2 regions of the Rhodoferax sp. GW822-FHT02D07 genome follow, and region 2 is predicted to be linked to the other one. Evidence: predicted binding sites of a transcription regulator. Region 2 holds the regulator's gene; the other holds the start of a gene.
The links. The regulator NrdR, encoded in region 2, represses ribonucleotide reductase genes. The targets are predictions, from matches to a motif close to CACNANATNTNGTG.

Region 1: AC1RNN_RS11615 (ribonucleoside-diphosphate reductase subunit alpha) is a predicted target of NrdR. The motif match lies at 4,400-4,413, and genes of this name have one in related genera.

The regions. Positions count from the first base shown of each region.
Region 1 is NZ_JBXAOD010000004.1:179,486-187,166, reverse strand. It holds gene AC1RNN_RS11640 (cytochrome C assembly family protein) at 1-135, shown strand, start outside; gene AC1RNN_RS11635 (PP0621 family protein) at 132-362, shown strand; gene AC1RNN_RS11630 (sensor histidine kinase) at 362-2,104, shown strand; gene AC1RNN_RS11625 (sigma-54-dependent transcriptional regulator) at 2,083-3,546, shown strand; gene ampD (1,6-anhydro-N-acetylmuramyl-L-alanine amidase AmpD) at 3,536-4,135, shown strand; gene AC1RNN_RS11615 (ribonucleoside-diphosphate reductase subunit alpha) at 4,512-7,439, shown strand; gene AC1RNN_RS11610 (ribonucleotide-diphosphate reductase subunit beta) at 7,560-7,681, shown strand, end outside.
Region 2 is NZ_JBXAOD010000001.1:835,663-843,343, reverse strand. It holds gene AC1RNN_RS03980 (lytic transglycosylase domain-containing protein) at 483-1,307, shown strand; ZMP/ZTP riboswitch at 1,326-1,453, shown strand; gene glyA (serine hydroxymethyltransferase) at 1,495-2,739, shown strand; gene nrdR (transcriptional regulator NrdR) at 2,756-3,205, shown strand; gene AC1RNN_RS03965 (GspH/FimT family pseudopilin) at 3,279-3,848, shown strand; gene pilV (type IV pilus modification protein PilV) at 3,852-4,427, shown strand; gene AC1RNN_RS03955 (PilW family protein) at 4,429-5,331, shown strand; gene AC1RNN_RS03950 (pilus assembly PilX family protein) at 5,328-5,909, shown strand; gene AC1RNN_RS03945 (pilus assembly protein) at 5,906-7,681, shown strand, end outside.

The DNA of each region.
Region 1 (7,681 bases), on a different contig from region 2:
CTGATGGGGCGCTACCGTTTTGGCTGGCGCGGCAAACAGGCACGCACCATGCTGTACGCGGGGACCACCTTGTTGCTGCTGGCCTACGTGGGTTCCCGCTTTGTCATGGAAGTGATTCTGGGACGTACCGCGTGAAATACGTTCTGGTCGTTATCGTGGTGTTTCTCGTGGCCTGGCGCTGGCGCAGTGGACGCGACGCAAGCCTGGCGCACAAACAACAGCAAAAGGCACGCGCCGCTGCCACGCCCACCACCATGGTGGCCTGCCGCCACTGTGGCCTGCACTTGCCCCAGGGCGACGCCATGACCGGGCGCCAAGGCAGCTACTGCAGCGCGGCGCACCGCCAGGCCACCGAAGGCTGATGGCCCAGCCCCCCTCCCCCGAGCATTCGTGGTTTGGCCCGGCCGCGCTGGAGCCCATCCCGGACCCGCGCGAAGACACCCAGGAGTTCACCCGCCTCTGGCAAGCCTTCATGACGGCGCGGCTCACGCTGAGCCTGGTGCTGGTCGTGTTGCAAGCAGGCCTGTATGCGACCAACCTCGCGCAGAGCAGCACGCTAGTGGGCATTTGCGTGGCCTACTTCTTGGGCACCCTGGTGGCCCGCCTGTTTGTCCGCCCCCGTCATCTGGGCCAGGTCTTCAACCGCGCCTGGGGCCTGCTGATCGGGCTGGACATCGGCGTTTTCAGTGCCCTGCAATGGCTACAGGGCAGCAACCTCAACTACACGCCGCTGTTCGCGCTGCCCATCCTGCTGGCTTCGGTACTTGGCAGCCTGCGCTTGGCACTGGGAACGGCGGCAGGCGTCAGCATGCTGCTTCTGGGGGGCACTTACTGGATGCATCACGATGCGTCCGGGGAAGCGACCCAGGCCTATGTACAAGCCGCACTGGCCGGCGCGGGCTACTTTCTTATTGCCCTGCTAGCCAACCAGCTCGCCACGCGCTTGGCCAGCGAAGGGCGGCGCGCCCGTCTAAGCCAACTGGCGGCCTCGATACAGCGGCAAGTCAATGAGCTGGTCATTGAATCCCTGCCCGACGGCGTACTCATCGTCGACGCCCAAGGCTGGGTACGCGCAGCCAATCCGGCCGCACGCACACTGCTGGGCGAATCCGAAGATGCGTTGCGCTCGGCCATCTTTGACCTGAAGAGCAATCCGGCCTGGCAAGCCTTGCTTCAACTCACCCGAATGAGCATGGGCACAGGCCGGCCACAGCAGGCCCAGGTCAGCATCCACCACCCCGGCATCGGCCCGCGCCGCGTACTGGCGCGCACCAGCCTGGCCGCTCCTCAGGGTATTGCGCAGGACAGCCTCTGTGTGCTCTTCCTGCAAGACCAGCGTGAGCAGGAAGCACGCGTACGCACCGAGAAGCTCGCCAGCATGGGCCGATTGTCCACCGCCGTGGCGCACGAGATCCGCAACCCCCTGGCCGCCATCGCCCAGGCCAATGCACTGCTCGACGAAGACCTGGGCGACCCGCGCCACAAGAAGCTCACCGCCATGGTCTCGCAAAACGCCAAGCGGCTCGAAAAAATTGTGGACGACATCCTGAATGTCTCGCGCGTGCGCGGCAATGACCCCGCCCTATTGACGCACCAGATCCGCCTGCACGAACTGGTCCACCGCATTGCCAGCGACTGGGGGCAGCAATCCGGACAGCAGACCCAGCTCAGCACCCGGGTCAGCACGGACACGGCGCTGGTGCGATTTGATGCCGAGCATTTGCGCCAAGTGCTCGTCAATCTGCTCGACAATGCCCGCCGGTACGCGAGCAAGCACCCGGGTAGCATCCAGGTGCACAGTCAATCAGAAGGGCCTATCGCGCGCGTGACGGTTTGGAGTGACGGGGCCCCCATGGACGCCTCGGTGCAGCGTCATCTGTTCGAGCCTTTTTTCTCGTCGGAGAGCCGCTCCAGCGGCCTGGGCCTGTATATCTGCCGCGAACTGTGTGAGCGCCACGGCGCTACACTGGCCTACTTGCGCCATGCCCAAACCATGGGCGGCCGGTCTGTCGATGGCAATGCCTTTACGCTGACACTGCCGCTTCTCGACGGCACCACTCCGCACGACAATACGGATGCACCATGGCAAACCTCCCTGTATTGAACGACGCCCGCGTGCTGGTCATTGACGACGAGCCGGACCTGCGGACCCTGTATGAACTCACGCTGCTGCGCGAGGGTTACCGCGTGGAGACGGCCGGCAGCGTGCAGGAAGCGCGCGATCAGCTCGGCCAGCACCGCTTTGACGCCGTCATCACCGACATGCGCCTGCCCGATGGCTCTGGCACCGACATCCTGGCCCAATTGCGTGCCGAGCAGCGGCCCGAACGTTGCGTGGTTATCACCGCCTATGGCTCCGCAGAAAACGCCGTCGAATCACTCAAGGCTGGCGCCTTTGATTACCTGTCCAAACCGGTGGATCTCAAGCAGTTCCGCAGCGTCGTTGCCAGCGCACTGCAGGGCCAGGGTGGCGCGGCGCCGGCGCGCAGCCCCGCGCCCAAGGCCTCCACACCCAACCACGCACTGACCAAGCTCGCCGGCAACTCCAGCGTCATGACCCAGGTCAAGGAGCGCATCGTCAAGGTGGCGCGCAGCATGGCACCTGTGCTCATTCGCGGAGAGTCCGGCACAGGCAAGGAGCTGGTAGCGGGCGCCATCCACGGCAGCAGCCACCGGGCCCAGGGCCCCTGGGTACCGGTGAACTGCAGCGCCATTCCCGAGAGCCTGCTCGAAGCCGAGTTCTTTGGTGCGCGCAAGGGCGCATACACGGGTGCCACCCAGGACCGTGGCGGCTTCTTCCAGGCCGCCCATGGTGGCACCCTGTTCCTCGACGAGATTGGCGACCTGCCCCTGCCCATGCAGTCCAAGCTGCTGCGCGCCATCCAGGAGCGCAGCGTGCGCCCCCTGGGCGCGCTGCAGGAAGAAGCCGTGGATGTGCGCATCGTCAGCGCCACCCACAAGGACTTGGCCGCCGAGGTGCAGGCTGGGCGCTTCCGCCAGGATCTCTATTACCGCCTCAATGTCATCGACATCTATATACCGCCGCTGCGCGAGCGCAGCGAGGATTTGCCAGCACTATGCCAAGCCTTGCTGGTGCGTATTGCCGCCGAATCCGGCGTGCCCGCGCCACGGCTTTCCCCGGCAGCCATGGCACAGATCTGCACGCTGCCGCTGCCGGGTAATGTGCGTGAACTCGAAAATGTGCTGCACCGTGCAATGGCACTCTCCGAAGGACCCGAGCTGGAGCTCGACACGCATGCACTGAGCACAGAACCCGCACCTCTGCGCGAAGAACTGCCGTCGGCCCCAGCAGTCGTGCCGGCCGCCGAGGCAGCACCTTCCCACGACGCCCTGCCCAGTGATTTGCAGGTCTATCTGGACCGCATTGAACGCGACATCCTGGTACGCGCACTGGGCGAGACGCGCTTTAACCGCACCTCGGCGGCTCAGCGACTCGGTATCAGCCTGCGCCAGATCCGCTACCGCATGGCGCGTCTGCATATTGATGCACCACAGTCCTCCGACGAACCTCCCCATGGCAGTTGAAGCCGGCGCACCGATCTGGAATGCGGGCTGGTACCGCTTTGCCCATGCCTGCGCTTCACCCAACTTCGGATCGCGTCCGGCCAATGCGGACATCGATCTGGTGGTGCTGCATTCCATCAGTCTGCCACCTGGCGAATACGGCACATCGCATGTAGAGGAACTCTTCACCAACCGCCTGGACTGGGATGCTCACCCCTATTTCCAGTCCATACGCGGCATGGAGGTTTCAGCCCACTTTTTTATTCGCCGCAATGGTGACCTCTGGCAGTTTGTGAGCTGTGATGCACGCGCCTGGCATGCCGGGGTATCGACCTACCGGGGCCGCAGCAACTGCAACGATGACTCCATCGGCATCGAGCTCGAAGGCCTGGAAGGCGACAGCTTCACGCCCGCGCAGTACGAGGCACTGCACGCGCTGCTGCCCGCGCTGGCGGCGCACTACCCCGTACGCCATATTGCCGGGCATGAGCACATTGCGCCGGGCCGCAAGGCCGACCCCGGCACTGGCTTTCGTTGGGATCTGCTGCGCGAAGGACTGGGCCTGGCAGACTTGAGTTATCCCGAAAACACTTTGTTGCAACGCAGCTAAAAAAATTTTCAGGACTTACCCTGTACCGGGCACCCTCCTTGTGCGGGCAGGCCGTGAAGGCAAAACCCTGATTTCATGCGGCTTTCCAAAGCAAAGCCGTCCGCAGCAAGCACCAATGCTTCGCTGCCCCCCAGAAACCACCATTTCACGCGCACGCCGGCAGCGCGCTTTACACCCTTGCATCAGGGCCTGCACCCGTGCGGTGCGCCCGGCACCCTAATGTCAGCCTGTACACTACTGGTAGTGGCTTGTATCCACCGCAGACCCCAGATATAGTGTCTCCAGTTCATGCAGCGCATGGCTTCGGAGCACTGGCAAGCGGCCCCTTCGGAGCAAGACCCAGCCCCCAAAAAATACTGATCTAGACGAGGAAATCATGGAATCTGTTTCTATTGCAACGCCCACTCCTTCGGCCAGCCTGCTGGCAACACATGGAGGCAGCAGCCCCGAAGCGGGCTTGGTCAATAACACCCTGACCCACTACCAGATCATCCGCCGCAATGGCGCTGTGGTGCCTTTTGAGCCCAACAAGATTGCCGTAGCCATGATGAAGGCCTTCCTGGCCGTGCACGGCACCCAGGGCGCGGCCTCGGCCAGCGTGCGCGAAACCGTGGACGGTCTGACCCAACAGGTGATCCGCGCTCTGATGCGCTCGCGCCCGGGTGGTGGCACCTTCCATATTGAAGACGTACAAGACCAGGTCGAACTGGGCCTGATGCGTGGCGGTCACCACGAAATCGCCCGCGCCTATGTGCTTTACCGCGAACGCCGCACACAAGAGCGTGCCAAGCAGGTAGCCCAGGCCACGCCCGCGGTACCTGCCATCCATGTGCTCGAAAACGGCCAGCGCGTGGCACTGGACCTGGAACAACTGAAGTCGCGCATCGAAACTGCCTGCGCTGGCCTGGGTACCGACGTGAAGGCCGCCCCCATCGTGGCCGAAACCATGCGCAACCTCTATGACGGCGTTCCCATGGACGAGGTCTACAAGGCGTCCATCTTGGCCGCACGCACGCTCATCGAGAAAGACCCCGACTACACCTACGCCACCGCACGCCTGCTGTTCCACACCATCTCGCGCGAAGTGCTGGGGCGCGATGTGGCCCAGGCCGACATGCAGGAGGCCTATGCCGACTACTTCCCCGGTTTCATCAAGCGCGGCGTGGATGCTGAGCTGCTGGATGAAAAGCTGCTGCAGTTCGACCTGAAGCGACTGGGCGCTGCCCTCAAGGCCAGCCGCGACCAACAGTTCGACTACCTGGGCCTGCAAACCCTGTATGACCGCTATTTCCTGCACGAAGGCAAGACCCGCATCGAGTTGCCCCAAGCCTTCTTCATGCGCGTGGCCATGGGCCTGTCACTCAACGAAATCGACCGCGAAGCCCGCGCCATCGAGTTCTACGAAGTGCTGTCCTCCTTCGACTTCATGTCCAGCACGCCCACGCTGTTCAACAGCGGCACGCTGCGCTCGCAGCTCTCCAGCTGCTACCTGACCACGGTGCCCGACGACCTGGACGGCATTTACGAGTCCATCAAGGAAAACGCCCTGCTGTCCAAATTTGCCGGTGGCCTGGGCAATGACTGGACGCGTGTGCGCGCTCTGGGCTCTCATATCAAGGGCACCAATGGAGAATCGCAAGGTGTGGTGCCTTTTCTGAAGGTGGTGAACGACACGGCCGTGGCGGTGAACCAGGGCGGCAAGCGTAAGGGCGCCGTGTGCACCTACCTGGAAACCTGGCACTTGGACATCGAAGAATTCCTGGAACTGCGCAAGAACACCGGCGATGACCGCCGCCGCACCCACGACATGAACACGGCCAACTGGATCCCTGACCTGTTCATGCGCCGCGTCATGGAAAAGGGCACCTGGACCCTGTTCTCGCCTTCCAACGTGCCCGACCTGCACGACCTGTTCGGCGCTGACTTCGAGAAGGCCTATGTGGCCTACGAGGAAAAAGCCGCCCGCGGCGAGATCAAGCCCAGCCGCACCGTGCAGGCCAGCGACCTGTGGCGCAAGATGCTGACCATGCTGTTCGAAACCGGACACCCCTGGATCACGTTCAAGGACGCTTGCAATGTGCGCTCCCCCCAGCAGCACGCCGGCGTGGTGCACTCCTCCAACCTCTGCACGGAGATCACGCTCAACACCTCCGACACGGAAACTGCTGTCTGCAACCTGGGTTCGGTCAACCTGCTGCAACACGTTAAGGATGGCGCACTGGACCACGACAAGCTCAAGCGCACCATTTCCACGGCCATGCGCATGCTGGACAACGTGATCGACATCAACTACTACGCCGTCAAGAAGGCGCGTGACTCGAACCTGCGCCACCGCCCCGTGGGCCTGGGCGTCATGGCCTTCCAGGACAGCCTGTATGCGCTGCGCATCCCTTACGCCAGCGAAGCAGCCGTGGAGTTCGCCGACAAGTCCATGGAAGCCATCAGCTACTACGCCTACTGGGCCTCCACCGAACTGGCCCGTGAACGCGGCAAGTACTCGAGCTTCAAGGGCTCTCTGTGGGACCAAGGCATCCTGCCGCCCGACACACTGGACCTGCTGGCCAAGGCCCGCGGCGGCTACGTGGAAGTGGACCGCTCCGCCACGCTGGACTGGGACGCCCTGCGCAAGAAGATCGCGGCCGACGGCATGCGCAACTCCAACTGCGTAGCTATCGCCCCCACCGCCACCATCTCCAACATCATCGGTGTGGACGCCTCCATCGAACCTTGCTTCGGCAACCTCTCGGTGAAGTCCAACCTCTCGGGTGAGTTCACCGTCATCAACAGCTACTTGGTACGCGACCTCAAGGCACTGGGCCTGTGGGACGACGTGATGGTGATGGACCTCAAGCACTTCGACGGCTCGCTCAGTCCCATCGACCGCGTGCCGCAAGACATCAAGCAGCTCTACGCCACCGCCTTCGAAGTGGAAACACGCTGGCTGGTTGAAGCCGCTGCACGTCGCCAGAAGTGGATCGACCAGGCCCAATCACTCAACATCTACATGGCTGGCGCCTCCGGCAAGAAGCTGGACGACACCTACAAGCTGGCTTGGCTGCGTGGTCTCAAGACCACCTACTACCTGCGCACCATGTCGGCCACGCACGCCGAGAAGTCCACGGTGTCCGCAGGTCGCCTCAACGCTGTCTCTTCGGGCAACGATGCGCAAGGCTCCACCAAGATGTCGAGCGCGCTCGAGGCTGCCGCCGCTGCCGCACAAGCGCAGATGGAGCTGGCCAGCAACGCAGCCACCGACATCAAATTCTGTGGTGTGGACGATCCCACTTGCGAAGCATGCCAGTAAATCGGGAGTGCATCGCGGCACATGCTGCGATGCTATAGAGCAACACAAATTGGCAGCGAAATGCATGACATCTTTTCATTTCATTTCGCTGCTCTCATAATCCGCTGATTGGAAATACCTATGTTGTCCTGGGACGAAGAAGTCAAGCCCACACCGTCGTCAAATTTTGCGCGCGACCCGTCTGAACAACTGTCGGTCGCGCAGGCAGCAGTCACCCCTGTTTCCCCCGCTTCGTCTCCTGT
Region 2 (7,681 bases):
TAGATTGCCTCCTTGGGGTTGCCGGGGCCGCTTTATCACAGATGCCTGAAGCACGGACTGGCTACTGCCGGCAAGACGCCTGAATGCTCAGGCACAAGCAGTCTAGATGGCAGCTCCCCCGGATTCAAATCAAAGTTTCAATGAAAAGCCGGCACTCGATTGGCCGACTAGGGAGTTGCCCTCAAACTGCCCAAAGGAGGCGCTTCACCCCCGAAATCACACAAAATAAAAACATTCAGAAATAACAATCAAATTCCTTATGGTTGACTTGTTATATAAAAGCCCCCTAGAATCCGCCATCCCAAAATTCATCAGGGATAACCCAGCCCGCTGCCGACCCCGGCATATTCAAATCGCTGCACAAGTCGAGACGACGCCGCAGGATATTGATAGCGTACCAACCCAAACGAGGAAGCAGGACGTTGTCATGTGGCCCATACGGCTACGGACACAAGAATGCCCCCGCCTAAGAAGGAAGAGCTATGACAGCGACTCAACAATTCACCAAGGGCCTTCGCATCGTTGCGACCGACATCGCCCAAGGTTTCTTTGCCATCACACACAACGGTTTCGCCCTGCTGGGCTTGGCCGTCATGTTTGCCATCATCACCCTGACCGCCCGCCCCGAAATCCGCCAGGCAGGCGAAATCCAGCTCATGGGCTGGCTTCAAAACCGCCACATCGTGGCGAACGACATTGCGTCCGAACCCGACGCCGTAGACCGTGCCACGGCCGCCAACCCGCAGTCCCTGCCCAAGCAGCAGGCTGCCGTGGCGTTCTGGCTGAGCAAGAAGTACAGCGTGGCCCCCGAGCCTCTGAGTGCTTTGGTGGCCGAGGCCTACAACATCGGCCAGCGTACCAAGCTGGATCCGACCCTGATCCTGGCCGTCATGGCCGTGGAATCGGGCTTCAACCCCTTTGCCCAAAGCCATGTGGGTGCTCAGGGCCTGATGCAGGTCATGACCAAGGTGCACAGTGACAAGTACGAGGGCTTTGGCGGCAAGCTGGCCGCGTTTGACCCAGTTTCCAACCTGCGCGTGGGCGTCAAGGTGCTGCAGGAATGCATCAGCCGTGCCGGTTCCATCGAAGGCGGACTCAAGTACTACGTGGGCGCAGCCAATATGGAAGAGGACGGCGGCTACGTCGCCAAGGTCCTGGCCGAACACGGCCGCCTGCAGGCTGTCGCATCGGGCCGCCCCATGCCCATGCCGTCGGCACCCGCTACGGCAGTGCCCGTCAAGCTGCCCGCACCGGAAGCCCCCCAGGCCGTGGGTGTGGAAAACGTGGCCCGACTGGCCAACTCCTGAGCCCGCTCGGTTAAACTCCGCACTGCACGCGACTGGCGATAGGTGCCCGGCCTTCTGAGGCCGCCGGCACTGACGTGGGATACCACTGGGAAGCGTGCCGCAGTGCCTTAAGGTTCTGCGATCAGCCGTTCGCCTGGGCAGCCCTGTGTCTTTTTGACCCACAGGCCATTTGTCTTTTAGGACTGCCATGTACGACCGCAACATCCTCGTAGAACAAGCTGACCCCGAACTGTGGGCCGCCATCCAGGCCGAGAACGCCCGCCAGGAACACCACATCGAGCTGATCGCCAGCGAAAACTATGCCTCCCCGGCCGTCATGGCCGCCCAGGGCAGCCAGCTGACCAACAAGTACGCCGAAGGCTACCCCGGTCGCCGCTACTATGGTGGTTGCGAGCATGTGGACGTGGCCGAGCAACTGGCCATCGACCGCATCAAGCAAATCTTCGGCGCCGAAGCCGCCAACGTGCAGCCCCACTGCGGCGCATCTGCCAACGAAGCCGTCTTCCTGGCGTTCCTGAAGCCCGGCGACACCATCATGGGCATGAGCCTGGCCGAAGGCGGCCACTTGACCCACGGTATGCCGCTGAACATGTCGGGCAAGTGGTTCAACGTGGTGAGCTACGGCCTGGACGCCAACGAAGCCATTGATTACGAAGCCATGGAACGCAAGGCGCGCGAAACCAAGCCCAAGCTGATCATTGCTGGCGCCTCCGCTTACTCGCTCGCCATTGACTTCGAGCGCTTCGCCAAGATCGCCAAGGAAATCGGCGCCATCTTCATGGTGGACATGGCCCACTACGCCGGACTAATCGCCGCAGGCGTGTACCCCAACCCCGTGCCCCACGCCGACGTGGTGACCTCCACCACCCACAAGAGCCTGCGTGGCCCCCGCGGCGGCATCATCCTGATGAAGGCCGAGCACGAGAAGGCCATCAACAGCGCCATCTTCCCCGGCCTGCAAGGCGGCCCGCTGATGCACGTCATCGCAGCCAAGGCCGTGGCTTTCAAGGAAGCACTGAGCCCCGAGTTCAAGACGTACCAGCAGCAAGTGGCCCGCAATGCCAAGATCGTGGCTGAAACGCTGACCGCACGCGGCCTGCGCATCGTCAGCGGCGGCACGGACAGCCATGTGATGCTGGTGGACCTGCGTTCCAAGGGCATTACAGGCAAGGAAGCTGAGGCTGTGCTGGGCGCTGCCCACATGACCATCAACAAAAATGCCATTCCGAATGACCCGGAAAAGCCCATGGTCACCAGCGGCATCCGCGTCGGTACACCTGCCATGACCACCCGCGGCTTCAAGGATGAGGAAGCCCGTGCCACGGCCAACCTGATTGCCGACGTGCTGGACAACCCACGCGACGAAGCCAACATTGCGGCCGTGCGCGCCAAGGTGCACGCCCTGACCTCGCGCTTCCCGGTCTACAAGTAAGTCAGGCCAGTCCTCGATGAAGTGCCCGTTCTGTAGTCATTCGGAAACCCAGGTGGTGGAGACCCGGATTTCTGAGGACGGGGACTTCATCCGCCGTCGCCGCCAATGCGGATCGTGCGAAAAGCGCTTCACCACCTATGAGCGCCCGGACGTCAACTTCCCGGCCATCGTCAAGAAAGACGGGCGCCGAATCGAGTTTGAACGCGCCAAACTGCTCGCCTCCATGAACCTGGCCCTGCGCAAACGGCCCGTGAGCACCGAGCAAATCGACAGCGCCATCGAGCGCATCGAAGAAAAACTCCTCAACCTGGGCCTGCGCGAAGTCCAGTCCACCCGCATCGGCGAACTCGTCATGCGCGAACTCAAAAAGCTCGACAAGGTCGCTTACGTGCGCTTTGCCAGCGTGTACCGGAGCTTTGAGGACATTGATGAGTTCAAGACACTGGTGGATGAGGTGAGTCGGTAGCTTCCCGACAAGTGGCCAGACGCCGCGCGCAAACGGTACAACCATTCAGAGGGCATGGGCCTACACTGAAGGCATGCAATCAACCGGCCTCATCAATCGTGGATTTACTCTTATTGAACTATTGATTACGCTGGTAATTGCTGGTGTATTAATGGCAATTGGCATTCCAAGCCTTAAAACCTTTGTCGCATCAAACCGACTTAGTTCCAACGTTAACACGATGATTGGACTTATTAATTATGCGCGCAGCGAAGCCATTGTTAGAAATCAACCTGTAGTCATTTGCCCCAAAAGCAGCTCGGGCACTGGATGTCAAAACTCCCAAATGTGGAGCCAATATGACATCCAAGTATTTGTAGATGTAGATGGCAACAATAACTTTGGCGGTTCAGATATTCTTTTAAAGACAGTTGCAGCTATCGATTCGACCGGAAACACTACACGTATTACAAGACAGTCAGCTGCGGGCGCTATCTCATTCCGCTCTTCAGGATTATCCACAATCGCTCACGGATTCAATATCTATGAAGTGAATAGTACGGACGCAAGCTACGAAACCCAATATGGTCGCTCCCTTTGCATCAGCTTATCTGGTCGAACTCGGGTTGCACCGTATACAGCCAACATATGCAATAACTTCTAAGCCATGAAACGCATCTCTTATCAAACTGGAGCAACGCTGATTGAAGCATTGATCTCCATTTTAGTTATGTCACTAGGTCTGCTTGGAATAGCAGGACTACAGTTAAGTGCTTTGTCCTACCAGAAGTCCGCCTGGTCCTCCCATAGAGTCGCCGAAATTGTCAATGACATTACAGAGAAAATTCGGGCGAATCCGTCAGCGGCGAAAGCGGGGAATTACAACTACACGTCAAACTACAACACCGGTTCTGGCGCTACTTTTACATTAAATAATTGCCATACCGGGAGTTCATTTTGTAGTTTATCGCAGATTGCAGCTGATGATATTTCGAACTTCGTCACAAAAACGCAACAGCTTCTGCCCAGAGGGGCCGCACAGATTACCGGAAGTAGTGCCGCCGGATACACAGTGACGGTTATGTATTTTGACAAGGATTTTGTGAATCCCACAACGGGCGTCGCACAAAGCTCAACGACTTGTGCAAGCGGTACCTCTGGCATTGACTGGAGGAACTGCTGCCCTACTGCGGCGTCTGCTCCTGCCGGGGTTCGTTGCCGAAATTACTTTGTCAAACTGTGATATGAAACACATAACCCTCAAGAAATCGCTCCTCCAAAAAGGGGTGACATTAATTGAGTTGATGATTGCATTGGTCATCGGACTGATTCTTGTTATTGCAGCTTCTTCTATTTACTTATACTCAAAACAAAACTACAACACCTCTTCAGAAACGACACAAATTGAAGAAAATGGCCGGTTTGCACTAAATCTATTAACGCAATACATAAAAACAGCTGGCTTTGTGATGATTGACCCAGCCTCCCCAAGACCGCAAGGCCCTATTGACAACAAGATTTTTGGATGCCGTCTTGGACTTGTAAACGGAGTGACGCCAAGTACAACTGCAGATATCGCTTGCAGAACATCGACTCCAGCAGGAAGCCTGCCATCAGAAGCAATTGCGATGTTTGCAGAGACAGATGCTTACAACAGCAGTGGAGCAACATACCAAGGCTATGATTGCTTGGGACTATCTTCCATCGCACAAGGTGGAGTCTCAAACATAGTTCGATCCTACTTTTTTGTCGCCAATACAACTGTGCAAACAGTGAATGGAACTGTCAATATGGGTCAGCTTTCATGCTTATCTGATCGCACCCCTCTCGCAGCAGTCACACCGACTTATCAAGTTCAACCATTGATTCCAGGGATTGAGCAAATAGCATTCAACTACATGCTCCCCTCCAGCGCCGACCCAGATGTTGCCCAAACTGGTTATGCAGCCTCCGCACTTACCGCAGCGCAATGGCCACAAGTGCTCGCCGTAGATGTATGCGTGCTGGCGAAGTCTATACAAGCTGCCGGCAACGATTCGGGTACAGCCTACAACGACTGCTATGGGAACTCAGTATCAACTCGCCCTGGAGAGATATACAGAGTATTTCGAACCACCGTTAGATTACGCAACAAGAGTTCTATATGAACATCGATATTTGCAGAAGAATACCGCAACAGAGACACCATGAAAATGGTATTTCTCTGGTCATGGTTTTAATTTTCTTAATGATTTTGAGTGGCTTAGCCATTACAGCAATTCAGAGTTCATCATTTTCGTCTCGAATTGCTGGCAATGAGGCAGATAGAACCATGGCATTTCAAGCAGCAGAGGCCGCTTTGCGCGATGCTGAATATGACATTTTTAATGTCATTGCTGATGGAGTAACTTCTTGCTCAAGTGCCACTCCAGTTTGCCGAACTGATCCAATTTATCGTGGCAATGGTTTTGATACGACATGTCCACTAGGACGCTGCATACCTAATACCACCACCCCTGTATGGGAGGTTGCAGCAAACTGGGATGCTTCCAGCACAAAAAGTGTGGCCTATGGAACATATACCGGAGCAACTGCAATACCCGTAGTAAGTCGGCAACCTCGCTATATGCTGGAGTATTTCAAGCAAGGTGACTTTGCTGTTTACAGAGTTACTGCTGTGGGTTTCGGCGTCAATGATACAACACGTGCTTACTTGCAAACTGCTGTGAAAGCAAAACCAGTATGAAAAATCGATATTCCTTGGTCAAGAAATTTTTGCAAGATTTTTTTGCGCCTGCATGCTTTGGATTGTTTTACTTTTTTACACTGAGTTCTGCTTGGGCTGTTAATTTCACACCACTACCTCCGTATCTATCGGAAACGAAGGGCGCGCCAATGGTCATGCTGAATCTATCGCGTGACCATCAGCTTTTTTATAAAGCTTACAATGAGTATTCAGATCTTGATGGCGATGGATCGCCAGAAACACAGTATCTACATACCTACAAATATTACGGTTACTTTGACAATAAGCGCTGCTACACGTACGACACTACCAATAATCGCTTTACCCCAGCAAGAAAAGAAAATGGCACATCCACTGCAACACCTACATACTGTGGAGGAACAGGTGAGTGGCACGGGAACTTTCTGAACTGGGCAAGTATGACCCGCATGGATGTGGTTCGGCGCATACTGTATGGGGGCTACCGTAGCACCGATGATAGTGTTGTAAGCGGAACCTCACTTACAGTATTGGAACGCGCTCATTTACCTACAGACGCTCACTCTTTCGTAAAATATTTCAGTAGTACAGCAGCCATTATTCGTGGGCTCACTCCATTTTCCACAACCGACATCAGCATTTGCAATAGAAGTCCCAAGAATAGCCAATATAGCCACCAGAATATTGGTGTTCCTCAGATATTGGTTGCCGACGGAAACTTCGCGCTCTGGAACTCCAATGAGCGCTGGCAGTGCTATTGGAGTGAAGAAAAAAACGCAAGCAATGGCAATATTCCCGCCAGTTCCGGACTCAATGCCTCGGCGAACAACCCTTCGCGTGCCAGTGTTGGTCTTGGTAGTGGCTCCGCGACTGGCACGTATACAGTACGTGTTGAAGTGTGCAAAACGGGGCTTGATGGCGCAGCGACTGGTGCGACTGGATTTACCGATGACGAAGAGGCCAGATGCAAATACTATCCTCGTGGCAACTACAAACCAGCCGGATTGCTTCAAAAATATGGGGAAAAAAATGAAGCCGCTTTTGGCTTGATTACAGGGAGCTTCAATAAAAATATTTCAGGCGGAGTTTTAAGAAAGAACGTTGCTACGTTTACCGATGAGGTGGATTTGGATGATGGTCAATTCACGCTGAATGATGGAATTATCAAAAATTTGAACAAACTCCGCATTTATGGGTATGACTACGATGATGGGTCGTACATCAATGCTGACGATTGCAACTATCAGCTCATAGGTTTGGTTGAAGGTAAATGCACCAGTTGGGGTAATCCCATGGGTGAGATGTACCTTGAGGCTCTCCGATATCTCGCGGGAAAATCTGCCACAGCTGCTTTTAATACGAGTGGCAGCAAGGATGCCGCGATTGGTTTGACCGTTGCAACATGGAGCGATCCATTTGCCAGTAACACGGTTGCCAACTTCGGGGATCAACTTTGCCGCCGTAGCAGCATTGTTAACTTTAATGCCAGTGTCACATCCTACGACAATGATCAATGGACAGGCCAAAGTGATATCAACCTGCCAAGTGGACAAACCATTGATGATCTAACAAATGGAGTTGGGCGTGCGGAAGGTTTATATGCAACTGGAAAAAAATGGGCTGTAGGGATTACAGACAGCAGCAGCAATGAGATTTGCAACGACAAATCCATGACAACATTGGCTACTGCTGTTGGCATATGCCCTGAAGCACCCACATATGCCGGCGGCTATAAGATAGCCGGCGCGGCATTGCATGCACATACACGCCCCATCCGTTCGGACTTTACAATT